Regions from separate parts of the Pontibacterium sp. genome, predicted to be linked through region 1. Evidence: predicted binding sites of a transcription regulator. Region 1 holds the regulator's gene; each other region holds the start of a gene.

Region 1 (7,601 bases):
CCTTGGCAGGCAACTGTTGTTAAAGGTAGAAGACGTCATGCACAGTGGTGACGATGTACCTTGTGTAATAGAAGGCACATCGCTGCACAATGCACTTTTCGAAGTCACCGAGAAACGCCTGGGTATGACCGCAGTATTGAATAAAGCCGGCGTTGTTACCGGAGTCTTTACTGACGGAGACTTGCGTCGAGCACTAGACCACGAAGTCAATTTGAAGGGCACGCCTATTGAGCAGGTGATGACCGTTGACTGCACCACAATCCGAGCCGACATTCTGGCTGCAGAGTGCCTTCAAATTATGGAAAGCAAACAAATCAATGCGTTGCTGGTTGTCGATGACGAAAACAAACCTATTGGCGCGCTGAATATGCATGACCTGCTTAAAGCAGGCGTACTCTGATACAGCCCCGACAAACCAACAGAATTTGGAGCAGACCAGATGAACTGGTGCCAGGACCTAACTGACGAACAAGCCACGAAACTTCAGGATGTTAAACTGGCGGTATTCGACGTTGACGGTATTTTGACCAATGGACAGCTGTTATTCCTTCCAGATGGCCAGGAAGTGAAACAGTTTAATACCCTGGATGGGCTTGGCATTAAGCTTTTACAGAAAGCCGGTATTGAAACAGCCATCATTACAGGCCGACGCTCCTCTCAGGTTGAACTTCGCGCTCGCTCGCTGGGCATCACCTATCTGGAGCAAGGCCGCGAAGATAAACTGACCGCACTGAAAGAGCTATGGCAAAAAAGCGGACACAATGCAGAAACAACCGCGTATATCGGTGATGACCTGCCAGATCTTTCGGCTATTCGCGCGGTGACGTTTGGAGCCACCGTGCCCAACGGCCACCCTCTGGTTCAACAACATGCTGACTGGTGCACATTACGTCGCGGCGGCGAAGGAGCCGGTCGTGAATTCTGCGAAAAGATCCTTGCTGCCCAGGACAAACTTGAACAGGTATGGGAGCCATACCTCTAGTGTCTACCGCCCGCACTCGCCTGATTATTGCTGCGCTTCTGCTTGGCCCCGTACTGCTTTACTGGGGCTTAGGTATTGCACCTAGCGAAAGAAGCCGCCCCCCACAAGCGCTACAACAAGGCGAAGACTACTTTGCAACCGATACCCGCACACGGGTATTTGATGACCAAGGCATGCTCGAGCAAACATTCTCCACTCCTCGCCTGGATCACTATCCCGACCGGGCTGAGAGCGAGCTCACAACTCCTGAGATCATTCTTTACGGGACAGACGGCTCAGTAACGACGACAACGGCTAAACATGGCACCCTGCCGGATGACCGGATTAAAGCCTTGCTCAGTGGAGATGTTCGCGTTAAAGACAGTACCAGTTCCGGGGTTGTAACCCTGGTTCTGACCGAGACACTAACGCTTTACCCCGATACAAAGCTGGCTGAAACGGATGAACCAGTCACCATCCTTTCTGACAACGTTCGCTACGACGCTACCGGTATGACAGCCTCGTTCGAGAATAAAACACTTAAGTTGTTATCAAACGTACAGGGATTGCATGAGAATGAAGACTAAATTTCTGGCACTGATGGTTGCAACGCTGCTCAGCGCCACGGCCAACGCGCTACCGGAAGACCGAGAGAAGCCTATTCACGTCAGCGCTGACAGTGCGTCGATTGATGAACGGACCGGTCGAACCGTCTATGTTGGTGACGTAAAAATCACTCAGGGTACCCTGCTAATCGAAGCTGACCGGGTAGAAATGGAGCGAGGCAAAGAAGGCGTTGAGCTGGTTACCGCGTACGGCAATCAAGCCCACTTCCGCCAAAAGCCCGATACCGATAAGCCATATACCGACGCCTGGGGCGATACGATTATCTACAAAGTAGAGAAAGAACACCTCACACTTCAGAAAAACGCTAAAGTTATCAGCGACAAAGATACATTTACTGGTAGCCGCATACTCTACAACCTCAAAACTTCAGTTGTAGACGCGTATAGTGATGGCAAAGATGGCAGTAGCGGCCGGGTAGAGATGATCATCCAGCCCAAAAAAGATAAGGACGCTCAATGAGTAAGCTGCAAGCAACGCATCTTGCCAAAAGTTATAAAGGCCGCGAGGTCATCAAAGATGTATCCCTATCGATTAAAAGTGGTGAAATTGTTGGCCTGCTAGGGCCCAACGGCGCAGGCAAAACCACCTGTTTCTATATGATCGTTGGCTTGGTACGTGCTGATCGCGGACAGGTACTGATCGACGAAAAAGAGATCACTCGCCTGCCGATGCATGGACGTGCTCGCTGCGGTATCGGCTACCTGCCACAGGAAGCCTCGATCTTCCGCAAGATGAGTGTCCGGAACAATCTATTAGCCATTTTAGAAACACGACATGATCTGGACAAAAAGCAGCGCGAAACAAAAATGTTCGAGTTGCTCGAAGAGTTCCACATCACCCATATTATTGACAGCTTAGGCATGAGTTTATCCGGCGGCGAACGCCGACGCGTTGAAATCGCCCGAGCACTGGCCACCGAACCTTCGTTCATCCTGCTAGATGAACCGTTTGCGGGTGTCGACCCTATCTCTGTTAACGATATAAAAAGTACGATTAAGCATTTGCAAAGCAAGGGCATTGGCATCCTGATCACCGACCACAATGTTCGGGAAACGCTGGATATCTGTGAGAAAGCGTATATCGTGAGTGAAGGAACAATCCTCGCAAGTGGCGCTCCGGATGCTATTATGCAGAATAACGCTGTACGTGCAGCCTATCTGGGTGATACGTTTCAACTGTAAGTCATTATTCAAGCTGAACTTTTCTTTAACGCAGCACAGGTTTCTATCGAGTAGTTATGAAGCAAGCGCTACAACTCAAAATTGGCCAGCAACTCACCATGACGCCTCAGCTCCAGCAGGCGATCAGGTTGCTGCAGCTATCGACACTGGACCTGCAACAGGAGATTCAGGAAGCGCTTGAAAACAATCCGATGCTGGATGTTAATGAGGAAGGCGACACCGACACCCCGGCAAGTGAAGAAAAAAACACGCCGGACTCAGCCTCAGATACAACCCCGGATTCCGAAGTGACAGCTCACGCGGAACAGGAGCATACAGAAGAAGCTCAAGTTGCCGACGATAACTGGAATGATGAGATCCCCGCCGAACTCAGTACCGACAGCAGCTGGGATGACACCTTTCAGAGTTCAGCTCCAGGCAGTAGCCGAGACGACTCTGAAGGCACCTTCGAATCCAATGACACCGCAGAAGAAACGCTACAGGATCACCTCCACTGGCAACTGAACCTGACGCCTATGAGCGATCAGGATCGGTTAATTGCGACCAGTCTGATCGATGGTATCAACCCCGATGGCTACCTCACGGTTACACTTGAAGATATCCACGAACATCTGCGTCAACAGGATGGCATCGAGGAATTAGATCTGGATGAAGTCGAAGCAGTGCTGCGACGCATTCAACAATTTGATCCTCCTGGTGTATGCGCACGAGATCTCAGCGACTGCCTCGCAATTCAGTTGGAGCAACTCCCGGATGACACTGCGTGGAAAAAGCAGGCGCTGACAGTCGTCAGAAATTACCTGAAGTTACTTGGTAGCCACGATTACCGTCAACTGATGCGTAAAGCGAGGCTCAAAGAACCTCAGTTGCAGCAGGTCAGTCTGCTCATCCAGCAGCTGAATCCAAAACCCGGCGCATCAATTACCTCCAGTACCGCTGAATACGTGATACCGGATGTCATTGTCACTAAACAGCGCGGTATCTGGACGGTCAACCTTAACCCGGAAGTATCACCCCGCCTGAGAATCAATTCCGGCTATGCCGATCTGGTACGCAGGGCTGATAACAGCGCCGATAACAACTACCTGAAAAGCAACCTTCAGGAAGCGCGCTGGTTTATAAAGAGCTTGCAGAGCCGCAACGAAACCCTGATGAAAGTCGCAAACGAAATCGTTAAACGACAGGAAGGTTTTCTCGAGCACGGTGAGGAAGGGATGAAACCCATGGTACTGCATGACATCGCAGAAGCCGTTGAAATGCACGAATCAACCATCTCCCGTGTCACGACACAAAAGTACATGCACACCCCGAGAGGGATTTTTGAGCTGAAGTACTTCTTCTCCAGCCACGTAAACACCAACGATGGTGGAGCCGCCTCCTCTACGGCAATCCGAGCGCTGATTAAAAAACTGGTTGCCGCTGAAAATCCGGCAAAACCGTTAAGTGATAATAAGATCGCACAATTTCTGGACGAACAGGGATTTAAAGTAGCCCGACGTACAATTGCGAAATATCGGGAGGCAATGAGCATTCCGCCTTCTAATGAACGCAAGCGTCTGGTTTAATGGAAACGGAAACACAGGACGAATACAGTCACTGCCAATAGGAGAGACCTATGCAGATTAATATTACTGGCCATCATGTCGAACTGACTGAATCTATGAGTAATTATGTGCACTCCAAGTTTGAAAAACTGGGACGGCATTTTGACAATATCACCAACGTCCAGGTGACACTCAGCGTCGACAAAAAACGTCAGAAAGCAGAAGGTGATCTTCACCTTGCCGGCGGACAGATCTTTGCTGCTCACGAACATGATGATATGTACGCCTCTATCGACGGTCTTGTCGATAAACTGGACCGTCAGATCATTAAGCACAAAGAAAAACTCAAAAAACACAAATAAGTCATATCATTCTCAACACACCCTATGTTGATTCAAGAGCTACTGACGCCCTCGAGAACCCTATGCGGCTTCGAGGGCGGAAGCAAAAAACGTGTACTGGAAAAAACCAGTCAGCTAATCGCCGAGCAAAATCCCGGTCTGGAAGCTGATACTGTATTCTCAGGACTACTCGGCAGGGAGCGTCTAGGCAGCACCGGTATCGGTGATGGCGTGGCAATCCCCCACTGCCGGCTACAAGACTGTCAGAACGCCTTGGGCTACCTGATCACACTGGACTCACCGATTGATTTTGACTCAATTGATGGCAAGCCCGTAGATCTGATCTTCACCCTTGTCGTACCGGAAGAAGCCTGTGACGAACATCTTCAGACGCTGGCTTCAGCTGCAGAGCTGTTTAGTCAGGAGTCGGTACGCAGTGCCCTACGTAATACCAGTGATGATGCCGCTCTGTATACCGTCATTTCTGATCTGGGCAATTAACGAAATACCTCATCACACAGGCAGGAGGGGACATGAAGCTTGTTGTTATCAGCGGCCGATCAGGATCTGGTAAAAGTACAGCGCTTCAGGCGTTAGAAGATATCGGCTTCTACTGCATCGACAATCTTCCTGCGACCCTGCTGCCCTCACTGGTTGCTCAGATGACCAGTGATCCGCAGCATCCAGAGCACATTGCGATCAGTATTGATGCACGCAATTTGCTGAGCAATCTGGCGCAGCTTCCCACCATTCTCGAAGCACTGAAAAAAGATGAGCAGGAAGCACACTACGAAGTGCTTTACCTTGATGCATCAGAAGCAACTCTGCTAAAGCGCTACAGTTCTACACGCCGTAAACACCCTCTATCAGACGATAATCGCGGCCTGCTGGAATCGATTCAGCTCGAACAGCAGCTACTCGAACCCATCGCTAAAATGGCCGATTTGCGCATCGACACAACACGTCTGAACCTATACGACCTGCGTGATACGGTTAAAAGTCGCATTGCCGACCGCAGTGATCAGTCACTTGCAGTGCAGTTTGAATCGTTTGGCTTTAAACACGGTGTACCGTTGGATGCCGATATTGTTTACGATGTCCGCGTCCTGCCCAACCCATATTGGATTCCTGAATTGCGTCAATACTCGGGTCTGGACCAGCCTGTGATCAACTTTTTATCTGAATCAGATCAGGTGCAGGAGATGCAGGACCACATTACCGAGTATCTGGAATGCTGGTTACCACGCTTCGCCGCCAACAATCGCAGCTACATTACAGTGGCCATAGGCTGTACGGGGGGGCATCATCGATCAGTCTACCTGGCGACCCGTTTAGCTTCTCATTTTGAAAAACTTATGGATAATGTCCATGTCCGCCATCGGGAACTGAAGTGACAGACCTAACGACATGATCGAAAAGAAACTAGAAATCATCAACAAACTGGGCCTTCACGCCCGTGCAGCTGCGAAACTCACCGGCGTAACCGGCCGCTTCTCCAGCGATATAAAAATCGCCAAGGAAGGACGCCAGGTCGACGGCAAGAGCATCATGTCCGTTATGATGCTGGCAGCCAGCATCGGTACCGAGCTGATATTTTGCATCGAAGGTGATGACGAACAGGATGCGATGCAAGCCATCGAATCACTGGTCAACAATCGCTTCGACGAAGAAGAATAGGACGCCTCCAACAGCCCTCTCTCTTCATCTTCCCTCGATCCACAACCCATCCTCAGTGTCAGAGCAGCCAGCCCTTTCACTACATAAGATTGTTTCAATCCAGCGCGGCAATCAGGCTGGTTTAAACCTCTGCTTTTGCTACACTCCCCCGCACATGGGTTATTCCCCTCGTCACAATCCGCTATAATTGGGACAGATTGGAGCCTACCCTGTTTATCCTCCGGATTATGAGTTAACGCAGCATGAGTACATCAGCGCAGAGAACACAGTTTGAAAAGCTTGCAGATGCGCTGGATAGTGGCGAATTCCAACAGATTCGTTTTGTCCTCAATCATAGCCTGCGCCCGGCAGAAGTTGCCCGCCTGATTGAAAAGTCCCCGCCTAAGGAACGACAGATTCTCTGGAATCTGATCAATACAGACCTGGAAGGTGAAGTCCTTCAGGACTTAGGGGATGACGTACAAGCGGAAATTCTAAGCCGAATGGACGCAGCAGAAGTATTGGCGATCACCGAATCGCTGGATACCGATGACATGGCTGACGTCATTCAGCAGCTGCCGAACACGGTCATGAAAGAGCTGCTGCGGATTATGGACAAACAAAACCGCAAACGCGTAGAGCAGGTTTTGTCCTATCCTGAGGATACTGCCGGTGGCCTGATGAACACCGATACGGTCACCATCAGACCCGACATCTCGGTAGAGACGGTAATGCGATATATGCGCCGTCACAAAGAGATACCGGAAATGACCGACAGCCTGATTGTTGTCAGCCGAAAGGATTCCTATATCGGAATTCTGCCACTGACGAAATTGCTGGTCTCAGATCCGAATATCACCGTACGCGAAATCATGGTGACCGAAATCGAGCCTATTTCGGCCACCATGCCCGACAATGAAGTGGCCGTACTGTTCGAACAGCATGACCTGGTCTCCGCCCCGGTTATTGATGACGACGGTCGCCTGCTGGGCCGTATTACCATCGATGATGTCGTTGACGTCATCCGTGAAGACGCGGATCACTCACTGATGAGCATGGCCGGTCTGGACGAAGATGAAGATACCTTTGCGCCCGTCATGAAAACCACCCGTCGGCGTGCGCTGTGGCTGGGGATCAATCTGATCACCGCCTTTGTCGCATCAGCCGTGATTGGATTATTTGAAGAGACGATCGATAAGGTCGTTGCACTGGCCGTTCTTATGCCTATCGTGGCATCGATGGGTGGGATTGCTGGCTCTCAAACATTAACACTGGTGATTCGTGGTCAGGC
Region 2 (7,601 bases), on a different contig from region 1:
ACACCGCACGCCCATAACATACACCGTCTGGGCAACGACGAGTTCGCTATCATGCTCGCGTGCGAAGCGGATGACGATCTGCACGAAAAAACCCGGCAACAGGTCAAAACACTGCTGCTCGCGACCAGCTCCCCTTACAAAACCAACAACCGCAGTTCGATCCTGCCTTGTAGCATCGGTATTGCCTATTACACCTCGTCCGACGAACTGGATCTGGATGAACTGATGCGCCGCGCTACACGCGCCCGCTTACAGGCTAAACAAGAGCATCCCGGCACGTATCAGGTCTACGACCCGTCGTTGGATAACAAACAGTGCAGCGAAAGCGAATTGGAACCTGAGCTGGCATTTGCCTTGCGGGCCAATCAATTTGAGCTGTTTTTCCAGCCACAAATTGATCTGGAAAGCGGCAAGATCGCCGGTGCAGAAACCTTGATCCGCTGGCGCCACCCGAAACGGGGCCTGATTATGCCAGCGGAATTTATCGGTCTCTGCGAACGCAACGGCATGATCATCCCGATTGGCTACTGGGCCATCCACCAAGCCGGGATAAAGCTCAAGGAGTTGCAGCTACAGGGTTACGACAACTGCCGTATTGGTGTGAATCTCTCGTTCCGCCAGTTTCAGGACAGTAATCTGTCACAGACTATCCATCGCATTATCAGCCAGAATCAGATCAACAGCGCATTTTTAGAGTTTGAACTGACTGAGTCCGCCCTGATCAGCGATGAACAACATGTCAGTTACTGTCTGCAGGAACTGTCTAATCTGAGCATCGACTTTGCACTGGATGATTTCGGCACCGGCTATTCATCCTTCGCCCTGTTACAGAAGCTTCCGATCAGTACCCTGAAAATTGACCGCTCCTTTATCCGCAATGTGGCAGACAACCCGAACGATGCCGAAATCGTGCGTGCGATTATTAACCTTGCCCACAGTCTGGATAAGAAAGTAGTCGCAGAAGGGGTCGAAACCCCTGAACAGCTCGATTTCCTGATCCAGCACGGCTGCGATCAGGTACAAGGCTATCTGTACAGCCCTCCCGTGCCGTTTAAAGACTTCGTGCAGATGCTGGAACAGGCGTAAGTCCACGGCGGTAACTCAGGGCTTCCAGCAGGTGGGAGGTTCCCACTTGCTCCAGCCCGGCCAGATCCGCGACGGTTCTGGCGACCCTCAAGATGCGATGAAAGGCCCGCGCCGACAGCTGCATTTTCTCCAGTGCATTCACCAGCATCAGTTTGTCGTCTTCGCTGATTGCGCACTGTCGTTCCAGCTCAGGACCTTCCAGCTGCTGGTTACAGCATCCCTGACGTTGAATCTGGCGTTCACGGGCAGCCACCACCCGTTCCCGCACCTGAGCGCTGGTTTCATTGGTGCCCGTATGTTCCAGCATCTCCTGCTTGGAGATGGCGCTCACCCAAAGCTGCATATCGATACGATCAAGCAACGGACCCGATATTTTCTCCTGATAACGGCGCACCATATCCGGGCTGCAACGGCACCGCTCGGTGCCGTCGTTGTAATACCCACAAGGACAGGGGTTCATGGCCGCGATCAACTGAAAGCGGGCAGGAAAACTACACTGGCGCGCGGCGCGGGAGATCAGGATCTCGCCTGACTCCATCGGTTCGCGCAGCACTTCCAACACCTTGCGATTAAATTCGGGTAACTCATCTAAGAACAGGACACCCTGATGGGCCAGTGAGATCTCACCCGGACGGGGACTGCTGCCCCCTCCCACCAGTGCCACCGCCGATGCGGTATGATGGGGCGCTCTGAAGGGACGCCGTCCGCTGATAACATCCCCGCTGATACCGGACACCGAATACACCGCCGCCACATCTAACCGCTCACCCTCCTGCATCAAGGGCAACAATCCGGGTAAACGGTTCGCCAACATGCTTTTCCCGCTACCTGGCGGACCTGCCAAAATCAGATTGTGCTGCCCAGCCGCTGCAATCTCTAACAACCGCTTCGCTTTACTCTGTCCTTTAACATCTTGCAGATCAGGGTATTTCGGCGCAGCCAGTGCCTGACTATTTTCTGCACAATATCGGGGCACCAGCTCGCTGCCCAACAAATGTGAGACTAGCTGCAGGAGATGCTCAATGGGATAGATGGCCAGACTGCGTACGATACCCGCTTCTTCGCGGTTATCCTGCGCCAGAATCAGGCTATGACCTTTCTCCGCACAACGCATCGCCGCAGGCAGTACTCCGCGCACCGGGCGTACCTGCCCGGACAATGCCAGCTCGCCAAGGAACTCCCGCTGCTCTAACGCTTCCATCGGAACCTGCTGGCTGGCCGCCAGAATGCCAATAGCAATCGCCAGATCATACCGGCCACCCTCTTTAGGCAAGTCCGCAGGGGCGAGATTGATGGTGATGCGGCGTTGGGGGAACTTAAAACCGGAGTTGATCAGTGCGCTGCGCACGCGTTCTTTGCTTTCTTTCACCGCAGTCTCGGGCAGGCCGACGATTGAAAGTGCGGGCAGACCACCGGACAGGTGGACTTCAACAGTAACTTCAGGGGCTTCAACACCCACCTGTGCACGGGTGTGGACGATTGCGAGTGACATAACATCCTTCCTTGGATCGGGAAATACAGCAAGCTGGCCGCGACAGGTTCCGTTGCCGCCTACCAGCTCGTCAGAAATAGATCAGGCGTCGCGCTCTGTCAGTTTCTGCTCCAGTTCTGCTAACGTTTTCTCAAGCTGTTCAACCTTTTCGCGCGTACGCATCAACACAGCTTTCTGAGCATCAAACTCATCACGGGTCACCAGATCCAGTCGGTTAAAGGTGCCTTGCAGGATCGCACTCACCTGCTCTTTCATCATCTCTTCACCGGGCAGTTGCGCCTGTCCAGACATCAGTTGCGCAAACTGGTCACTCAGACCATCAATCAGTTTCTGGTTAATCATGTTGTGCCTCAACATTATGCATTTTTCAGACCCCGACTATAGCAGGTTCACGCGCACTATTGGGGCGCGCCTCAAAATGGTGCACGCACCCGAATTGTGCACTGCCAGACTACAGACTCGTGCGCCATAAGTGCGCCTCAATCATTCACCCACTCACGCAAAACAGAGTAACCACATGTTTTAAAACAACTTTTAAAAACATGGCACGACCCTCGCTATACACAGATCAAACCAATTGATTCATTTGCGCTGTGACATGCACTCACAGTAACAACAGAGTATCGGGGGATAACACAAATGAAACTGGTATCTGCGGTTATCAAGCCGTTCAAACTGGATGACATCCGGGAAGCACTATCTGAAATCGGTATTAACGGTATCACCGTCAGTGAAGTTAAAGGTTTTGGCCGTCAGAAAGGTCACACCGAACTGTACCGTGGCGCCGAGTATGTCGTGGATTTTCTGCCAAAAGTCCGTGTTGATGCAGCCGTCAACGATGAGCTGGTTGATCGGGTTGTAGAAGCGATCAGCACCGCTGCACAAACCGGAAAAATCGGCGATGGCAAAATTTTTGTTATGCCGCTGGAACAGGCTATTCGAATCCGTACCGGTGAAACCGGTAACGACGCCCTATAAACCCTATTTGAGATTTTCTGGAGACCTTACCAATGGAAGAACTTCTGAATTCAACAGCGGGTGATGTAACCCAGCTTAAATATGCACTGGATACGTTTTATTTTCTGGTGTGTGGTGCACTGGTCATGTGGATGGCGGCAGGTTTCGCCATGCTGGAAGCCGGTCTGGTTCGTGCTAAGAACACCACTGAAATTCTGACCAAAAACATCGCTCTGTACGCGATCTCCTGCACCATGTACCTGGTGTCCGGTTACGCAATTATGTACGGCGGTGAATATTTGCTGAGCGGCATCACGGGTGACGGTTTCACCGGTGCTGAAGAGCCAGCAACCTACGCTCCATCGGCTGACTTCTTCTTCCAGGTGGTATTCGTTGCAACGGCGATGTCTATCGTATCCGGCGCAGTGGCTGAACGTATGAAGCTGTGGGCATTCCTGGCGTTCGCAGTTGTGATGACCGGTGTGATCTACCCACTGGAAGGCTCATGGACCTGGGGCGGCAACGACGTATTCGGTATGTACAACCTTGGCGATCTGGGCTTCTCTGACTTCGCAGGTTCCGGCATCGTACACATGGCAGGTGCTGCTGCAGCGCTGGCGGGTGTGCTGGTACTGGGTGCGCGTAAAGGCAAATATGCTAAAAACGGTGCGGTTAACGCGATTCCGGGTGCAAACCTGCCACTGGCAACACTGGGTACATTCGTACTGTGGTTGGGTTGGTTCGGCTTCAACGGCGGTTCCGTACTGGCGACCTCCGATGTAGAAAACTCTAACTCTGTCGCTGTGGTATTCATGAACACCAACGCAGCTGCTGCAGGTGGTGTCGTTGCAGCCCTGATCGTAGCACGCTTGCTGTTCGGTAAAGCGGACCTGACCATGACACTGAACGGTGCACTGGCGGGTCTGGTTGCGATCACCGCGGAGCCTTCTACGCCAACGGCACTGCAGGCAACATTGTTTGGTGCTATCGGTGGTACGCTGGTTGTCTTCAGCATTCTGGCACTGGATAAAGCGAAGATTGATGACCCTGTAGGTGCGATCTCCGTACACGGTGTAGTGGGTCTGCTGGGTCTGCTGCTGGTACCGGTTACCAACGGTGACGTTACCTTCTCCGGTCAGATCATTGGTGCACTGACTATCTTCGGTTGGGTATTCGTAGCAAGCCTGGTCGTATGGCTGGCAATCAAAGCTGTGATGGGTGTCCGCGTATCCGAAGAGGAAGAGTACGAAGGTGTCGACCTGTCCGAGTGTGGTATGGAAGCGTATCCAGAATTCACTTCTGCGAAATAATCCATTTGCCTCAAATAGTTAAGGGTGCTTCGGCACCCTTTTTCCGTTTTCGTAAAACCCACAGGGTCAATTTATAAACAGCCCTGAGAAAAGTTCGCGAAATCTGGGTATACTAGGTCAAAATCTACTTTTGAGTATAAATATGTCTCGTGCCCGCAGGGGCGACAAGAAGACAAATAGGAGAACGTTATGAAGCTGGTCAGCGCGGTTATTAAACCGTTCAAACTGGATGACGTCCGTGAAGCCCTGTCCGAAATCGGTATCCAGGGTGTCACTGTTACTGAAGTCAAGGGTTTCGGTCGTCAGAAAGGTCATACCGAACTGTATCGCGGCGCAGAGTACGTTGTAGATTTCCTTCCAAAAGTAAAAATCGAAGTCGCTGTCGACGACGATATGGTTGATCAGGTGATCGAAGCGATCTCCTCTACTGCAAACACTGGCAAAATCGGTGATGGTAAAATCTTCGTTATGCCACTGGAACAGGTTATCCGTATCCGTACTGGCGAAAGCGGTCCTGACGCGCTGTAAGCGTTCACACTGCTCACGAATTAGAAAAGCACCTCAAGGGGTGCTTTTTTATTGTCTGCACCCCACAATCTTTCACCCTTTTCTTTGCTTTCTCCCTGCATAAAAATTCCAGCCAATCTGAAAGATTTCAGAAGTTAACGTCAGATAACCGCAGCTTATCCGCTATTAATCACTTTTTGACCCGTTAACAACTTCCTTTCTGAAACTGTGTCTAAACTGAAAGGTATCGCTCCAACACAGGAGGTGCCGGATGGCTCATGAACTCAACCGCCACACGTTCGACGCAGTGATGGTGCCCAATTATGCACCGGGGGCTGTGATTCCCGTGCGTGGTGAAGGCTCTCATATTTGGGACCAGGACGGCCGCAGCTACATCGATTTTGCCGGTGGGATTGCGGTTAATTCGCTGGGGCACTGCCACCCTGAGCTGGTGAAGGTGCTGACCGACCAGGCCAATAAACTCTGGCACCTGAGTAATGTCTGGACCAATGAACCGGCACTTAAGTTGGCACAGCAGCTCTGCCAGATGACGTTTGCCGACAAGGTCTACTTTGCCAATTCAGGCGCGGAAGCCAACGAAGCCGCCCTCAAATTGGCGCGCCGTTACTCGGTAGACAAATACAGTGCCGACAAACACCAGATCATCGCCTTTGATAACGCCTTTCACGGACGCACCTTCTTTACGGTTAGCGTAGGCGGCCAACCGAAGTACAGCGAGGGTTTTGGTCCGGTACCGGAGGGCATCAGCCACCTGCCATTTAACGACATCCAGGCACTGGAGAAAGCGATCTCACACCATACATGTGCGGTGATTATGGAACCCATACAGGGAGAAGCCGGTATTCTACCTGCCGACCCTGATTTCATCCGCCGTGCCCGCGAGTTATGCAACCAGTACAATGCCCTACTGATTTTCGATGAGATTCAGACCGGTGTGGGCCGCACGGGTGAGCTATATGCCTACATGCGCACCGGTGTGAAACCCGACATCCTGACAACAGCCAAGGCACTGGGCGGTGGTTTCCCGATTGGTGCGATGCTATGCACTGACGAAGTCGCTCAAGCCATGGCGGTGGGTACGCATGGCAGTACTTACGGCGGCAATCCATTGGGCTGTCGCGTTGCGTCTCGGGTGCTGGAACTGGTCAATGACCGCGACCTGCTCGACGGTGTGCGAGAACGTCATCTGATGTTTATGGATGGGCTGGATGAGCTTAACGACAGATATCATCTGTTCAGCGATATTCGCGGACAGGGATTGCTGATTGGTTGCCAGCTGTGTGATCAATGGCAGGGGCAAGCCCGTAACCTGCTGGTTCAAGCTCAGGACGCGGGAGTCATGGTGCTGATCGCCGGTCCCGATGTGTTGCGGCTTGCACCATCCCTGATTATTCCTCCTGACGATATCCACACCGGACTCGAACGTCTGGGTCAGGCTATGGTGCAGTTTCTGCACACGCGTACAGAGGAGGCCTGACCATGTACCTGCGCATGCACGAGAGCGATCAGCCCGCACTACACTGGCTCAGTCAGCACCGCGCATGGATGGAAGACAGACTACTGGAACTGGTCAGTATCAACAGTGGCAGCCATAACCCCGTTGGGGTCAATCGCGTGGGCGAATACTATGCCGCACTGTTTGCCGAACGGCTGGAAGCCGCCGTGGATAAGTACACGCTCGACCCCTGGCAACGGGTCAGTATGCAGGGCCATATCATCGAACAGGAACTGGGGGGCTTGTGGCGGATTCGAAAACGTCCCGATGCCCCCATCCGCATTCTGCTCACCGGTCACCTGGATACGGTGTTCGGCAAAGATTCAGCCTTCCAGAGCGCGCACTATCAGGACAACAACACGCTAAACGCGCCTGGTGCAGCGGATATGAAAGGCGGCATACTGGTGATGCTTAGTGCGCTGGAAGCCCTTGAGCAACATCCCGATCATCACAACATTGGCTGGACCGTACTGCTGAATCCAGATGAAGAGATCGGCTCCCCCGGCTCATCCGGCTGGTTTGCCCGTGAAGCCCCACGCCACCATCTGGGGCTGGTATTTGAACCTGCCCTGCCCGATGGAAACTTAGCGGGTGAACGCAAAGGCAGCGGTAACTTTACCCTGAGTATCAACGGACGCAGTGCCCATGCAGGACGCAACCCACAGGAAGGCCGCAACGCGATCAGTGCTGCTGCATGGGCGATCAGTCAACTGGAACAACTGAATGGTGCACG
Region 3 (7,469 bases), on a different contig from region 1:
CATCTTATCCGATTCAATATTTCTGGCTTTTCTCATTTGCTTCATCAGGGCTTGAGCACTGTCGCATGGCACTGTTCATCGGGTTGCTCAAGTCAGGTTGGCTTTATTTCCTATACTTAGAAAACTCTTAATCAGTTTGATGGTGAGCGGAAATGAAGAAAACAAAGCAGATTGTGGCTTCAGTTCTTATCATGATGCTGGGCCTTATACAGTTGCCCGTCGCTCAGGCGGCAATGATCACGACCGACCAAGCGATACAAGCGCAGCAGGGTGATGCTGAGCGGGCACGCTTGATCTCCTTGCTGCAAAAGGATGAGTTGCAACAACAATTAACAGTCTATGGATTGGATGCGTCGATGGCGGCGGAACGGGTCCGTAGCATGAGTGATGCCGAGGTGGCGATGCTTAATGCGAAGCTGGATGAGTTACCGGCGGGTGAAGGGATTGTGGGCTTGGCCGCCCTGTTCTTTATCGTATTCATCATCACGGATGCCTTGGGTGCGACCGACATATTCACCTTTGTTAAACCGATCCGATGATCAGGATATCTGCACTCCTGAATGTGCATAAACTCAATATATGGCTGATTGTAGGAAGCCTGTTTCTGACGGGGTGCAGCAGCAAAAGTGTCTGGCGTGAGCAGGCCAGCAGCCTGCATCAACTGCCTACCGCTATCGAGCTGGAAGACACACCGTTCTTTCCACAGACCCAATATCATTGTGGTCCCGCTGCACTGGCGACGATTCTAAGTGCGACCGGTGTTGATACTGTGCCTGACGAACTCACACCTTATGTCTATCTACCCGAGCGAAAAGGAAGTTTGCAGGTGGATCTCGTCGCGACAACACGCCGTTTTCAACGGTTACCTTATGAGTTAACAGGGCGCGTGGATGTGCTCTTTGCCGAAGTGGCCAACAACCAACCGGTGCTGGTGATGCAGAATCTGGGGTTTGATTGGCTGCCGCAGTGGCATTACGCGGTAGTGGTTGGCTATGACCTGGAGCGGGAAACCGTCACGCTGCGTTCAGGTGAAGAGCGGCGGCGTGTGGTACCGATCTACACCTTTGATAAAACCTGGGCACGGGCTAAGCGTTGGGCAATGGTGGCCGCACCACCTGAACGTATCCCTGTGAGCGCAGATGCTGATCAATACGTGCGTGTTGTACATGATGTAGAAAAGCTGCATCCAGAGATCGCTGTCAGCGCCTACCAGCATGCAATAGAGCGCTGGCCGGATAATGCGCTGATATGGTTGGCGCTGGGTAATGCGTTGTACAGTCAACAGCAGTATCAGGGTTCTGTCTCAACGTACCGTGAAGCACTGCAGCATCATCCTGACAACGAACAACTGTGGAATAACTACGCCTATGCGTTGAGCTCTGTCGAGTGTGGCGAAGCGTCTCGCGCTGCGATTCACTGTGCGGTGCGGATTAAACCGAATGACCCCCTCTTAATCGACAGTCTCTACGAGTTGCACCAACATAACGTCAAGACAGCGCTATTGTGTGATGTGGTGCATTGCCCTCTATAAGTTGAGACATTCTCGGCTCGATCTATCTATATGGAGACCCCATGGACGGGGTGTGAACTCCATCTTCCGACCTTCGTCGCTGCTAACTGACTTGCCGTTTGTTCGGTCAGGCTGGTAAGTCAGTTATCCATTGTTTTTGTTGTTCCCCTCCTGATCGTTGATTCCTAGTGGTTTTTAAACTTGGCCCACTCTTTGCTGAAGCTATAGCTAACCAATAAAAAACAAAAAAGCTGAACACTGTTTGCTGCCGCACCTTTTGCATCTGGGGTGAGTGGGTCAAAACGAGCAGTGCTTCTTCAGCGGTACCACTGCCGGAGAGAGCCGAATGTCCCAAATCGAAACCTTCTACGAAGTCATGCGACGACAGGGAATCACCCGTCGTAGCTTCCTCAAATACTGTAGCCTGACCGCCGCTGCTCTGGGTCTGGGGCCAACGTTTGCGCCGCAGATCGCGCATGCGATGGAGACCAAAGAACGTACGCCGGTGATCTGGTTGCATGGTCTTGAATGTACCTGTTGTTCCGAGTCCTTTATCCGTTCTGCACATCCACTGGTTAAAGACGTGGTGCTGTCGATGATCTCACTGGACTACGACGACACGCTGATGGCATCTGCCGGTCATCAGGCCGAGGCCATTCTGGAAGAGACTATTCAGAAGTACAAAGGTAAGTACATTCTGGCCGTAGAAGGTAATCCACCGCTCAACGAAGACGGCATGTTCTGTATCGTGGGTGGTAAACCGTTTCTCGATCAATTGAAGCACGCCGCGAAAGATGCGGCAGCCGTTATCGCGTGGGGTTCCTGTGCATCCTGGGGTTGTGTGCAGGCCGCACGTCCGAACCCAACACAGGCGGTACCGATTCACAAAGTGATTACCGATAAACCGATTATCAAAGTGCCCGGTTGCCCGCCGATTGCGGAAGTGATGACCGGGGTGATCACCTACATGCTGACCTTTGGCAGGCTGCCAGAGCTGGACCGTCAGGGGCGTCCGAAAATGTTCTACAGTCAGCGAATCCACGATAAATGTTACCGCCGTCCGCACTTTGATGCGGGGCAGTTTGTTGAGCAGTGGGACGATGAAGGCGCCCGCAAAGGGTACTGCCTCTACAAAGTGGGCTGTAAGGGGCCGACCACCTATAACGCGTGTTCAACCGTCCGCTGGAACGAAGGCACCTCCTTCCCGATTCAGGCGGGCCACGGGTGTATCGGTTGCTCCGAAGATGGTTTTTGGGACAAAGGCTCCTTCTATGATCGCCTGACCAATATTCCGCAGTTCGGCATTGAGAAAAATGCCGATCAGATAGGTACCGCCGTCGCCGGTGGTGTGGGTGCGGCCATCGCGGCCCATGCTGCCGTGAGTGCAGTGAAACGCGCGCAGCACAAAGGAGATCAGGAATAATGACCGAACTGAATACAAAAAATCTGGATAACAGCGGTCGTCGTATTGTTGTTGATCCCGTGACCCGTATCGAAGGTCACATGCGTTGCGAAGTAAACGTGGATGAGAACAACATCATCCGAAACGCCGTCTCCACCGGCACCATGTGGCGTGGTTTGGAAGTGATCCTGAAAGGTCGTGATCCTCGTGACGCCTGGGCGTTTGTTGAACGTATCTGTGGTGTCTGTACCGGAACCCATGCACTGACCTCAGTGCGCGCGGTGGAAGATGCGCTGGGTATTCAGGTACCGCTCAACGCCCACCTGATCCGTCATATGATGGACAAAACCCTGCAGATTCACGATCACATCGTCCATTTCTATCACCTGCACGCTCTGGACTGGGTGAACCCGGTCAACGCGCTAAAAGCCGATCCGGTGGCAACCTCTGAACTGCAGCAAATGGTGTCGCCGAAGCATGCGAAATCCAGCCCGGGTTACTTCAAAGATGTGCAGACGCGCCTGAAGAAGTTTGTCGAAACCGGCCAATTGGGCCTGTTTGCCAACGGTTACTGGGATAACCCTGCGTATAAACTGCCGCCGGAAGCGGACTTGATGGCTGTTTCCCACTATCTGGAAGCGCTGGATCTGCAGCGTGACATTGTCAAGATTCACACCATCTTTGGTGGTAAAAACCCGCATCCGAACTACATGGTGGGCGGTGTCGCCTGTGCGATCAACATCGATGGAACGGGTGCGTCCGGTGCGCCGGTGAATATGACCAGTCTGAACTTTGTACTGGAGCGTATCCGAGAAGCACAGGAGTTCACCAAAAACGTTTACCTGCCGGATGTGATGGCGGTGGCCAGTATCTACAAAGACTGGCTCTATGGTGGCGGTCTGGCCGCTGAGAACGTGCTTTCGTACGGCACTTATTCTCAGGTGCCGTACGACAAATCCACGGATCTGCTGCCGGCTGGTGCAATCATCGGCGGCAACTGGAACGAAGTGCATCCGGTGGATGTGCGCGACCCTGAACAGATTCAGGAGTTTGTTGATCATTCGTGGTACAGCTACGCCAACGGCGAAAAAGGCCTGCATCCATGGGATGGGGAAACCGAGCCGAAGTTCGAGCTGGGCCCCAATACCGTCGGCACAAAAACCAACATCAAAGAGCTGGATGAATCTGCGAAGTACAGCTGGATTAAAGCACCACGCTGGCGCGGTCATGCGATGGAAGTGGGGCCACTGTCTCGTTACATCATCGGTTACGTATCCGGTCAGGAATATGTGCAGGAGCAGGTGGATCGCTCCCTGTCAGGCTTTAATCAGGCCACCGGTCTGGATTTGGGACTGAAACAGTTCCTGCCGTCCACGTTAGGTCGCACGCTGGCACGCGCGCTGGAGTGTGAACTGTGCTGTGACACCATGCTCGATGACTGGCATCAGTTGGTGAACAACATCAAGAACGGTGACAGTTCGACTGCCAATGTGGAGAAGTGGGATCCAAGCACCTGGCCAAAAGAGGCGCTGGGTGTAGGGATCAACGAAGCCCCCCGTGGCGCGCTGGGTCACTGGATCAAGATCAAAGACGGCAAGATCGAAAACTATCAGGCGATTGTGCCCACCACCTGGAACGGATCGCCGCGTGATGCGCAGGGCAATATCGGCGCCTTTGAAGCCGCGTTGCTGAATACGCCGATGGAGCGACCGGATGAGCCGGTGGAAATTCTGCGTACGTTGCACAGCTTTGACCCTTGTCTGGCGTGTTCTACACACGTGATGTCCGAAGACGGCCAGGAGCTGACTAAGGTGAAAATCCGGTAATGTGCTGCGCGTAGGGTCGGTTGAGTCTGGTTCTGCGCGCTGTTCTGGGAGGTTAGAAAGATGACTATGTCAGTAAAAGAAGACGACCTGCTCACCGGAGAAGATGCAACTCGTGAAGAGCAGGAAAAACCGATCACCCGCAAACAGACCGCGGTGTACGTATACGAAGCCCCGGTGCGTTTATGGCACTGGGTGACCGTGTTCTCTGTACTGGTGCTGTGTGTCAGCGGTTATTTTATCGGATCACCGTTACCGACTATGCCGGGTGAAGCGATCGATAACTACCTGATGGGATATATCCGCTTTGCGCACTTTACGGCGGGCTACATCGTCGCGATCGCATTCATAGGCCGCATCTACTGGGCGTTGGTGGGGAACAGTCACGCACGTGAACTGTTTTTCCCTAAGCTGGCAACCCGTAAATGGTGGCGTGAAGCGATCCATGAGGTGCGTTGGTATCTGTTTCTGGAGAAAACCCCTAAGAAATATATTGGCCATAACCCGCTGGGGCAGCTGGCGATGTTTTTCTTCTTTGTGCTGGGCATGATCTTCATGATCATCACCGGTTTTGCGCTGTATGGCGAAGGACTGGGGCAAGGAAGTTGGGCCGATGTTGTTTTCGGCTGGGTGATCCCGGCGATGGGGCAGAGTCAGGACGTTCATACCTGGCACCATCTGGGTATGTGGTACCTGATCACCTTTATCATGATCCATGTATACGTGGCGGTGCGTGAAGACATCATGTCCCGTCAGAGCCTGATCTCCACCATGATTGGTGGCTGGCGTATGTTTAAAGATGACCGCCCGGACTGATCCGGCGGCATTTGACCATCTTCCGATTGCTCTGGGAGACCGTTGGTAGTCACTTATCAGATCCACCTGCTGATCAGTGACTACAGGCAAAATACCTTCAGGAACCTGTCGTTCCTGAAGGTCACGATTGTCATTCAATAGTTGGGCCTGCCGAAGGTATCTTATGCCGGAGGCGGGCCGTTTTTTTCAGAGTCGAGTCCAAGAGGTATCCCGTGCAAGCAACCGTACTTCGGCGACGCTTCTGTAGCCGAAAACCGGAACATCCCGGCGCTTTTCTGGAGCGTTGCTACATGAAACCGCTCCATATCTCCCAGTCTGAACTGGCGCGAACACTGGGGATCTCCCGTCGCCGGGTGAATGAGATCGTTAATGGTCAGCGAGCGATTACCGCCGATACGGCCTTGCGTTTAGCTGAGTGCTTTAAAACAACCCCAATGTTCTGGCTGGAAAAGCAGCAGTTGTGGGAGTTATATGTCGCCAGCAGGCTGCCCTGATAATTGTAGTAGGTCGCAGGGCAAAACCGCTGAAACATGGGCGTAGCGGATAGGTTCAGGCAGTAATGTTTGCGACATCTGGAACAAGACAGCGGTGCGCCACAAAAGCTATCGCACTCTTGTTGATCCTCTCAAGGGGCACTTTATTCTCAGCTACGTTAGCCGACGTAGTTGCCGTCAGCACCGGCGACGCTCAGCAGTACACCATCTATATTGGCAACACCCACTAAAGAGACTGCTTCTTGGTAGGTAATATTCGATGCAGAAGGCGCATAGTCGGCAATTTCAGTGCGAAATTCATCCGTAAATTCTCCATCCCGTAAAACCGTAGTTAGAAGAGCGTCAACACTTTCGTAAGCAAAGTCATTTCCGCCATAACTGATTGTATGGGCAGAGATTTCTCCATCGCGATAGATGGTTGTTTCTGCCAGACCCGTTAATAATATTGGGTCTGAACCAAGCACGCCTTGGTTCACAATAATTGAGAGTACGTTATTTTCTACGCGGTTGTTGGTAATGCCTATGTCAGTGACTGACATTGCAACATCGGAGAATTGTAGGGTTTCGATACCGGTTAGCGTATCAGTACCCTCAGACCCGACACGATCTGAAACAGTGACTACGCCATCTTGTTCAGTAAGCCTGTAGTTTGAACGAATGCCTGAAAAAACAGCCGTGTCACTGCCATCGCCACCTGTTATAGCATCGTTACCATTGCCTCCGGTGAAAATATCGTTCCCCGAGTAGCCCGATAGCGTGTCGGAATTATCGCCACCCGTAATATTGTCGTCACCCGCAAGCAGGGCTGACCACTCAGATGAAAACAATAAGGAGTTCAAGTCGATGCTGACATCGGTAAAAGAGACTCGATCGTATCCCTTTCCCGCGCCTAAATATTCAAGGTATAGGAAACTGGATACAGTCCCTGACGTTCCGGTAAGTGCGTTGGAATCGGTATAGGAAAAAGAACCTTCCAGGGTGTAGTAGGTTTTAAGACTGCTATTTGATAGCGACATCCAGGTGGATGTTATCAATGCGTCGTAGGGGGAGAAAAAGGACGTTCTGTCGCTAGTTTGAGTTGCGAAGACCAAACCTCCCACAGTGTTAAGCCCGAATGTCGTAGAGTTTGAGTCGACGGTTATATTCACAATATCTCCTCCTTGAAAACTATTTATTGGTCCCGCGTGAAGCCAGGGGATTCAGTCGCCCTCTGAATTGGATCATCATACAATCAACGATAGTGATACTCACCACTGCTTTGAACACTGCGGATGGGTTCCTCCTTTAAGTATCGGCAGATAAAGATTAACTTTGATGTAAAACAGGGAGGTGCGTGCTGAAATCCTCAACACGGGAAGAGAGTCGATCTAGTGTCGTTCAGCAGAGTATGGGCGTCTGGCAACGTACAAGGTGGAAACGTTGAG
Region 4 (7,601 bases), on a different contig from region 1:
GAAGTAAGCTGTTAGCTACCAAGCAGTAAAAGAGGCCAGCCTAGTGCTGGTTTTTTTGTGCCTGAAATTTGGCTTTCGAATCTCGAATCTAATGCAGTGGTTGTCAGCCGGGTGCCGAGTATTTGTCTGGTGACTGATTCTGTGTAGGGTTGTCTTCAGGCAACCGGGCAGACGTCAGCGTGTCTTCTGATTCTGTAGGAGCTGTTCGTGCTTCTCAGGCGCGCCGGTCGTCTATAGTAGCCTTGTCGCCGGTCTTATGATCAGCCTATTGATCGGTTACAGCTGCACCTCAGAAGAGGTGCAGTATAGGGGCGTGGTTTAACCCATTTGAGACTGCAGGTAGTTCTGGATGCCGATTTTGTTAATCAGGCTCAGCTGCTGCTCCAGCCAGTAGGTGTGGTCTTCTTCTGTATCGCGAAGCAATACTTCCAGAATCTCGCGAGTTTGGTAGTCTTTTTCCTGTTCGCAAACGGCAATGGCGTCTTTCAGTGCCTGACCTACTTCATATTCGACTTGTAGGTCATTGGTTAGCATTTCAGGAACATCTTTGCCTACACGCAGGGGGTCGCGGGAGGCAACATCGGGTGTGCCTTCCAAAAACAAAATGCGCTCGATCAGCGCCGATGCGTGCTCCAGCTCTTCTTCCTGTTCGTGCGAGATGCGTTCGTGGAGTTTTTTGAACCCCCAGTCTTCGTACATGCGAGAATGGATGAAGTACTGGTCTGCTGCGGACATCTCGTTGGTGAGTAGTTTATTCAAGATGTCGATAATCTTGGTATTGCCTTTCATGTGTCTGCTCCTTTGTGCAATCAGTCATCCAGTGTGGACTGGAGATAGTTTGGCAGGCCGATATTACTGATCAGGCTGAGCTGAGTTTCCAGCCAGTCGATGCGTTCTTCTTTAACTTCCAGAAGCTTTTCCAGCAACTCGCGGCTGATGTAGTCCTGCAGTGCTTCTGCTTCGGCGATAGCTGCGACCAGCTCCTTACGTGCTTCTGTATCTAGCTGGTAGTCCCCTTTAAAGATCTCTTCGACATCTTCGCCCAGAATCAATTTTCCCAGATCCTGCAGGTTGGGCAGGCCTTCAAGGAACAAGATGCGTTCGATAACATCGTCCGCTAACTTCATTGCTTTGATTGATGCTTTATATTCGTGTTCGTTCAGCTCTTCAAAGCCCCAGTTTTTGCACATGCGGGCATGTAAGAAATACTGGTTGATGGCGGTTAGCTCGTTTCTCAGTACCTGGTTGAGGTGCCTAAGTACTTTTGGATCACCTTTCATAGATAGCACTCCGCGGTTTATTGTGTTTTCCGGACAGGGTAGCGGACAGTATAGATCAGTCGTTTCTCTATCAGGAATGTGGAAAATCTGTTGCAGAGCAGATTGTCCTGTATGAAAAAAATTAATGCAATTGATATTGCAAACTGTTCTCATTAAGGTGTAGTATCTGGTCATCTCTTAACCAGAGGCTTGATTATGTACGTCTGTATCTGCAACGCTGTCACTGACCGCGATATTATGAAAGCAATTGATGAAGGTGTTTCTACCGTGGAAGGGTTGGGTGAAACGCTAAATGTTGGTACATGTTGTGGCCGCTGCACAAGTTGTGCAGAAGGTTTGATACAGAGTACACAGATGAAAGCAGGATACGATAACGATCCGATGCAGCTGGCGGTCAGTGCCTGATCTGATTGCAGCGTTTCTCTGTATTTTGTTGATTGATAAGAATGATAGATAAGCCTGAATGGGAAACTGTTCAGGCTTTTTTGTGTGCTAGCGGCGATTAAAGTTTGCCAAGTCGACGTTCAGAAAGTGCTGATAGTCCCACATATCAGAAAGCAGCTCAGGATAGTATTCGGGTTTTATCAGATAACACCAAGCGGTGTGATCGTTTGTTGAGGTTGAGACCCTGACCCTTTCCCGCCTATAAAGGTAGCCTTCATATCTGTCTAGATGCTCTATATCTGCCGAGGTCAGTTCCTGATAAAGCATGCCATAGGTGGTTTTCCCGTTTGCCGGACGAATCCCGGGAAAGGTCTGTTGTCTGACCTTGAAGCAGCCGAAGTCTTGAAGCTCCGCAGGAGTACCGGGCTGGACAACGCGTTGCGTAACTCGGTTGATGATTTTCGGCACCATCAAGGTGCCATAGCAAAAGAGAGAATTCTGCATTAGGTTTTGGGTGTTTTTATATTGGTTGAGCCCATCATACCGCTAAGTGCGTAAGAAGTGAGTCGGGATAATCTATGTTTTTTCGACCGGTCCGATTTCGTGGCTGAAGGTTTGGGAACTTGTTCTTGCTTGTGCTGCCTGAATAGAGCCGTGGGTCTGAATAGCATATCCCTTTATATATCTAAGAGGTGTGCATTAGACTGAGAGTATATTGGATAGCTTTAAGGTGAGCGCAGGAGTGAAAGATGCCTCTTAAAATGGTTGGTGTATCTGGAGTGTTGTTGACGATGTTGCTGGCAGGTTGCGCCGGACAGCAGCAAGGCCGGTTAGATCTGGCTTGTCGGCAGGGGATCGAAATTGCTTACGATGAGTTGAGCTTTGCGCGCAGTCAGGGATTTAGTGGCTCTGTTGCATGGGGCAAGGCTGCAAGCTTGCTTGGGGCTGCGAAAGTGGTAGAGCAGGTCGAAAACTATCAGCAGTGTGTTGATAATGTTGAGAAAGCCCGGTTTTATATCCGCCAGTCTCAGGGCAGTTGATACTGCATCAGAATCAGGTCTTCGCCCCGTTGTTGATAACGTATCAGTTGTTTCTGATATTGGGGTGGTGTGGATTCGTCTGCCGGTGCGAAGCCAGCTTTGGCGTAAAATTCCTGCAGATGTTGATAGGGAAAGCAATAGCAGGCTTGTTGCTTCCAGTAACTGCTGCATGCTTGTAGCAGTATGCCCCCTAAGCCTTGTCCTCGAAGTTCTTGAGCTACCCAAAGGCCTCGTAAAAGCGTGCCTTCTGCGGTGGGGGTAAAGCGCACAGCCGCGATTGTCTTGTCATCTGTTTTTAACCAATAAGCCTTGTCCCTGCTATCTGCTTTGCCTTTGTGTCCGTTGCGCTTATAAAAGCGATTCAGTAGGTAGAGTTCTTCTTCTGTTGCTGCTGAAACATACGGCTGAGTACTCAGGGGTGGCAACGTTTTAATCCTTAGTCATCGATTGATAAATGCTTTTGCCCCGATTGGCTGCAGGGGCTTTCTCTGTGATGTTGGAGCAAAGTTGTGTTTTGGTGTTAAGGCTATTCCCTGAGAGGGGGTATAGATCTTATGTGGTTGATGGGTGGCTTATTTTAACGCTATGGGTTTGGCTATAGTAGTTTAATCCACACCTCCAACTTTGGTCAGGATGGGATGGTTCATGAAAGTGTCATCTATTGCACACGGATAGTGCTCGCGCTGCCTTTTTTGCACTGCAATATGGCTGTCTTAGTTTTGTCATAGGGCGCTATCGGTGTAAGAAAGGAGTTATTCTGTATGTAACCTATTGTTTTTTTAAGATTATTTATTGTGATGGCATGGGGTGTGCTGGATAGGTGGTAGATCATCAGAATATTTGAAGTCCGAAGGGGGATATATCAATGATGAAACCATTTGCAAAAGCACTTGTAGCTGCCGGTTTGATGACGGCCTCGGTAACAGCTTCAGCAGGCTTGTCCGCTAATATCGGTGCGATGAGTGATTACTGGTTCCGCGGTTTGGATCAGACCGGAGCAGGCAACGGTGCTTCTATGATGGCGGGCCTTGATTACGATCAGTCAGGCTTTTACATCGGTACTTGGGCTGCGGACGTGTCCAATGGGCTGGAATATGATCTTTACGCAGGTTATGAAGGTGAAGTCGAAGGTATCGGATACGGTGTTGGTGTTACAGGTTACTTCTATACCGAAGAGTCTTTTATTGATGGCTCCTATGAAGAGCTAAATCTGTCCCTGTCGTATGGCCCGGTTAGTGTGAGCCATAACATAGGTACTTTTAAAGATGATACTGCGGGGCCTGATGTTGATTACAGCTTTACGTCGTTAACAGGTGAGTATGCAGGTGGTTACCTTACATACGCTGTTTACGGTGACGAAGTTGACGGGGATTACGTTGAAGTAGGTTACGGTCTGACGTATGAAGGGCTGGACTTTGGTGTGGCAGCGATCTTTCCGGACGAGGACGCCTCGGCTGCGAATAATTGGGTGAGCAGCAGCAATACTGTCACGCTGACCATTGGCAAGAGCTTTGATTTGTAGGCTGTCCTACTAGTCAGTGATTGGTCTCACTCTTGGGTGGGGTATTTTTATATCTGACGGTTGGTTATTGCTACAGAAGTAAAGGCTTCAGTCAGGTGTTTGGGGCAGTGTGGGGCTCTTAATGTCGTTATGCGGGCTGAGTTTCACTAATGTGGCATGGGCAAACAATAGCCATACATCAGATATAGAAAGCCTAATGGAATGGGCATAAAAAACCGCAGCGTTTGCTGCGGTTTTTTTTATTGCGTCAATGGTCGGGGCTTAGTCGCACAATGCGTCTAGTTTCTTCTTAAGAATGCCGTTGACTGCGCCAGGGTTGGCTTTGCCACCTGTTGCTTTCATAACTTGTCCCATAAAGAAGCCTAGCATTTTACCGCGCTTGTCGGGTTCGGCTGCTTTGTATTGCGCTACCTGTTTATCCGCTTTAGAGATAACCTCGTCGACAATCGATTCAATTGCACCGGTATCGGTTACCTGCTTCAGGCCTTTGGCTTCGATGATTTCGTCAGCGCTTCCGCCTTCCGCCCACATCACTTCAAACACTTGCTTGGCAATCTTGCCGGAGATGGTGTTGTCCTTGATGCGCTCAACCAATCCGCCAAGTTGTTCGGCAGAAACCGGGCTGTTAGCAATGGTGGTGTCGTTTTGGTTCAGGTGCTTGGACAGTTCGCCCATGACCCAGTTTGCAGCCATTTTTGCATCGTTGGCGGCTTTTGCGACGATTTCGAAATAAGTGGCGAGATTGTGGTCACCTGACAGGACCATCGCATCGTAGTCGCTCAGCTTATATTCCTCGATGAAGCGTGCTTTGCGTGCGTCCGGAAGCTCGGGCAGGCTGTCGCGTACGGCGTCGATGTAATCTTCGTCGATAACGATAGGCAGCAGGTCCGGGCAGGGGAAGTAACGGTAGTCGTTTGCTTCCTCTTTGGAGCGCATAGAACGCGTTTCGTTTTTGTTGGCATCGTACAGGCGGGTTGCCTGTATCACGCGCCCGCCATCTTCAATCAAATCGATCTGACGCTCGATCTCTCCGACAATCGCTTTTTCGATAAAGCGGAAGGAGTTGATGTTTTTGGTTTCGGTGCGAGTGCCAAACTCTTCCTGACCTTTAGGGCGTACGGAAACGTTGCAGTCACATCGAAATGATCCTTCTGCCATGTTGCCGTCGCAAATGCCCAGACTGGTCACCAGCGCGTGGATCTTGCGTACGTATGCGACCGCTTCTTCCGCAGTACGCATATCCGGTTCGGATACGATCTCCAGCAGCGGTGTGCCTGCCCGGTTAAGGTCGATACCGGTCATGCCGGGGAATTCATCATGCAGCGATTTGCCTGCATCTTCTTCCAGATGCGCGCGGGTCACGCCGATGCGTTTGCTGGTGCCGTCTTCCAGTGTTATATCGATATGGCCAATGCCAACGATTGGGTGGAATAACTGGCTGGTCTGGTAGCCTTTTGGCAGATCCGGGTAGAAGTAGTTCTTGCGGTCAAATACCGATGTGCGACCGATCTCGGCATCAATCGCCAAGCCGAACTTCACCGCCATGCGCAGCGCTTCTTCGTTAAATACCGGCAGGGTGCCTGGCAGCGCCAGATCAACGGCGCATGCCTGGGTATTAGGTTCGGCACCAAATGCAGTGCTGGCACCGGAAAAGATTTTGGATTTTGTGGCGAGCTGGGCATGGATTTCCAGCCCGATTACCGCTTCCCATTCCATTATACGTTAACCTCTCAGATGCCTTGTGGTGCTTGCTTGTGCCAGTCAGTTGCCTGTTGGAACTGATGGGCGACGTTCAGCAGTTTCTGTTCTGCAAAATAGTTGCCGATGATCTGCAGGCCCACAGGCAGACCTTCGGTCTGACCACAAGGGATAGAGATGCCAGGCATACCTGCAAGGTTCAGGGAGATGGTGAAGATATCTTCCATGTACATTGCGACCGGATCGGAGGTTTTCTCGCCCAGCTTAAATGCAGGGTGAGGTGTGGTTGGCCCCATGATGACATCAACTTCATTCAGCGCATTCACGTAATCTTGCTTGATCAGGCGGCGAATCTGCTGTGCTTTTTTGTAATAGGCATCGTAGAAGCCTTCGGACAATGCGTAAGCGCCCACCATGATGCGGCGTTTAACTTCCGGGCCAAAGCCTTCGCCACGAGAGCGCTTGTACAGATCTTCCAGATCAACCGGGCTTTCACAGCGGTAGCCGTAACGTACACCGTCGAAGCGGGACAGGTTAGATGAGGCTTCTGATGGCGCGATGATGTAGTACGCCGGAATCGCCAGCCCGGTATTAGGCAGGCTGACCTCTTTAACGGTTGCGCCCAGCGCTTCATATTCTTTGATTGCGGCTTGAACCTGCTGTGCAATCGCAGGGCTGAGGTCATCCGGGAAGAACTCTTTTGGCAGGCCAATTTTCAAGCCAGCCAGGGGCTTGCTCAGGTCTGCGGTGTAATCCGGTACGTCTTTCTGCATGCAGGTGGAGTCGTTTGGATCAAACCCTGCCATGACGTTCAGCATCATTGCTGCATCTTCTGCGGTGCGGGTCATCGGGCCACCCTGATCCAGAGAAGAAGCAAATGCGATCATGCCGAAACGGGATACGCGACCGTAGGTCGGTTTCAGGCCAGTAATGCCGCACAATGCAGCAGGTTGGCGGATGGAGCCGCCAGTATCGGTGCCTGTCGCTGCCGGAGCGAGTAATGCGGCTACCGCTGCTGCGGAGCCACCGGATGAGCCGCCGGGTACACAGTCTGTATTCCAAGGGTTACGCGCAGGTCCGTAGAAGCTGGACTCGTTGGAAGAGCCCATCGCGAACTCGTCCATATTGGTTTTGCCAAGCATGACGGCGCCTGCCGCGTTGAACTTATTCACAACAGTAGCGTTGTACGGCGAGATAAAGTTGTCCAGCATTTTAGATGCACAGCTGGTGCGCACACCCTCGGTGCAGAAAATATCTTTGTGAGCAATGGGCAGACCGGTGAAAGCACCTGCATTACCGGCTGCGCGTGTGGCATCGGCGGCATTGGCCTGTTCAAGTGCCAGCTCGCCGGTCACTGTGATGTAGCTGTTGTATTTGCCATCTTCCGCTTCGATGCGGTCAAGGTAGGCTTGCGTCAGCTCGACACTGCTGAAATCGCCGTTTTCCAGCCCCTGGGCCAGTTCGGCTAGCGTTTTGTCAAACATGAGAATTTGAGTCCTTCGATATTCCGATAAGGTGCAAGAAGTGGTTCGTCATTAATAGAGTGGAGATCACTCAATAACTTTAGGAACCTGGAATAGACCGTTTTCCACGGCAGGGGCAACCGATTGGAGATTATCGCGATTGTTCTCTTCGGTTACCGCGTCTTTGCGCAAGCGCTGAACGGCATCCAGCGCG

The links. Region 1 encodes sigma-54, which starts transcription at its own class of promoters, with help from an activator protein. Its sites were predicted from a motif close to TGGCACNNNNNTTGCTNT; they were not measured.
Region 2: a site for sigma-54 is predicted at 3,122-3,139, ahead of ABYW01_RS02550 (P-II family nitrogen regulator). Genes of this name have one in related genera too.
Region 3: a site for sigma-54 is predicted at 1,713-1,730, ahead of ABYW01_RS08510 (hydrogenase small subunit). Genes of this name have one in related genera too.
Region 4: a site for sigma-54 is predicted at 3,503-3,520, ahead of ABYW01_RS07440 (TorF family putative porin). Genes of this name have one in related genera too.

The regions. Positions count from the first base shown of each region.
Region 1 is NZ_JBFGYC010000011.1:15,371-22,971, forward strand. Features, by position in the region: gene ABYW01_RS01560 (KpsF/GutQ family sugar-phosphate isomerase) at 1-400, shown strand, start outside; gene ABYW01_RS01565 (KdsC family phosphatase) at 440-982, shown strand; gene lptC (LPS export ABC transporter periplasmic protein LptC) at 982-1,548, shown strand; gene lptA (lipopolysaccharide transport periplasmic protein LptA) at 1,538-2,047, shown strand; gene lptB (LPS export ABC transporter ATP-binding protein) at 2,044-2,769, shown strand; gene ABYW01_RS01585 (RNA polymerase factor sigma-54) at 2,826-4,334, shown strand; gene hpf (ribosome hibernation-promoting factor, HPF/YfiA family) at 4,385-4,675, shown strand; gene ptsN (PTS IIA-like nitrogen regulatory protein PtsN) at 4,700-5,155, shown strand; gene rapZ (RNase adapter RapZ) at 5,188-6,048, shown strand; gene ABYW01_RS01605 (HPr family phosphocarrier protein) at 6,062-6,331, shown strand; gene mgtE (magnesium transporter) at 6,574-7,601, shown strand, end outside.
Region 2 is NZ_JBFGYC010000021.1:11,084-18,684, reverse strand. Features, by position in the region: partial or broken gene ABYW01_RS02565 (putative bifunctional diguanylate cyclase/phosphodiesterase) at 1-1,086, shown strand, start outside; gene ABYW01_RS02560 (YifB family Mg chelatase-like AAA ATPase) at 1,052-2,578, opposite strand; gene ABYW01_RS02555 (accessory factor UbiK family protein) at 2,660-2,920, opposite strand; gene ABYW01_RS02550 (P-II family nitrogen regulator) at 3,218-3,556, shown strand; gene ABYW01_RS02545 (ammonium transporter) at 3,589-4,845, shown strand; gene glnK (P-II family nitrogen regulator) at 5,035-5,373, shown strand; gene ABYW01_RS02535 (aspartate aminotransferase family protein) at 5,624-6,850, shown strand; gene ABYW01_RS02530 (hydrolase) at 6,853-7,601, shown strand, end outside.
Region 3 is NZ_JBFGYC010000128.1:502-7,970, forward strand. Features, by position in the region: gene ABYW01_RS08500 (DUF6627 family protein) at 153-539, shown strand; gene ABYW01_RS08505 (PA2778 family cysteine peptidase) at 536-1,531, shown strand; gene ABYW01_RS08510 (hydrogenase small subunit) at 1,857-2,933, shown strand; gene ABYW01_RS08515 (nickel-dependent hydrogenase large subunit) at 2,933-4,738, shown strand; gene cybH (Ni/Fe-hydrogenase, b-type cytochrome subunit) at 4,799-5,551, shown strand; gene ABYW01_RS08525 (HigA family addiction module antitoxin) at 5,764-6,045, shown strand; gene ABYW01_RS08530 (hypothetical protein) at 6,204-7,193, opposite strand.
Region 4 is NZ_JBFGYC010000104.1:1,466-9,066, reverse strand. Features, by position in the region: gene bfr (bacterioferritin) at 319-789, opposite strand; gene bfr (bacterioferritin) at 810-1,280, opposite strand; gene ABYW01_RS07460 (bacterioferritin-associated ferredoxin) at 1,476-1,685, shown strand; gene ABYW01_RS07455 (gamma-glutamylcyclotransferase family protein) at 1,773-2,168, opposite strand; gene ABYW01_RS07450 (hypothetical protein) at 2,414-2,704, shown strand; gene ABYW01_RS07445 (GNAT family N-acetyltransferase) at 2,692-3,129, opposite strand; gene ABYW01_RS07440 (TorF family putative porin) at 3,570-4,226, shown strand; gene gatB (Asp-tRNA(Asn)/Glu-tRNA(Gln) amidotransferase subunit GatB) at 4,488-5,942, opposite strand; gene gatA (Asp-tRNA(Asn)/Glu-tRNA(Gln) amidotransferase subunit GatA) at 5,957-7,408, opposite strand; gene gatC (Asp-tRNA(Asn)/Glu-tRNA(Gln) amidotransferase subunit GatC) at 7,475-7,601, opposite strand, start outside.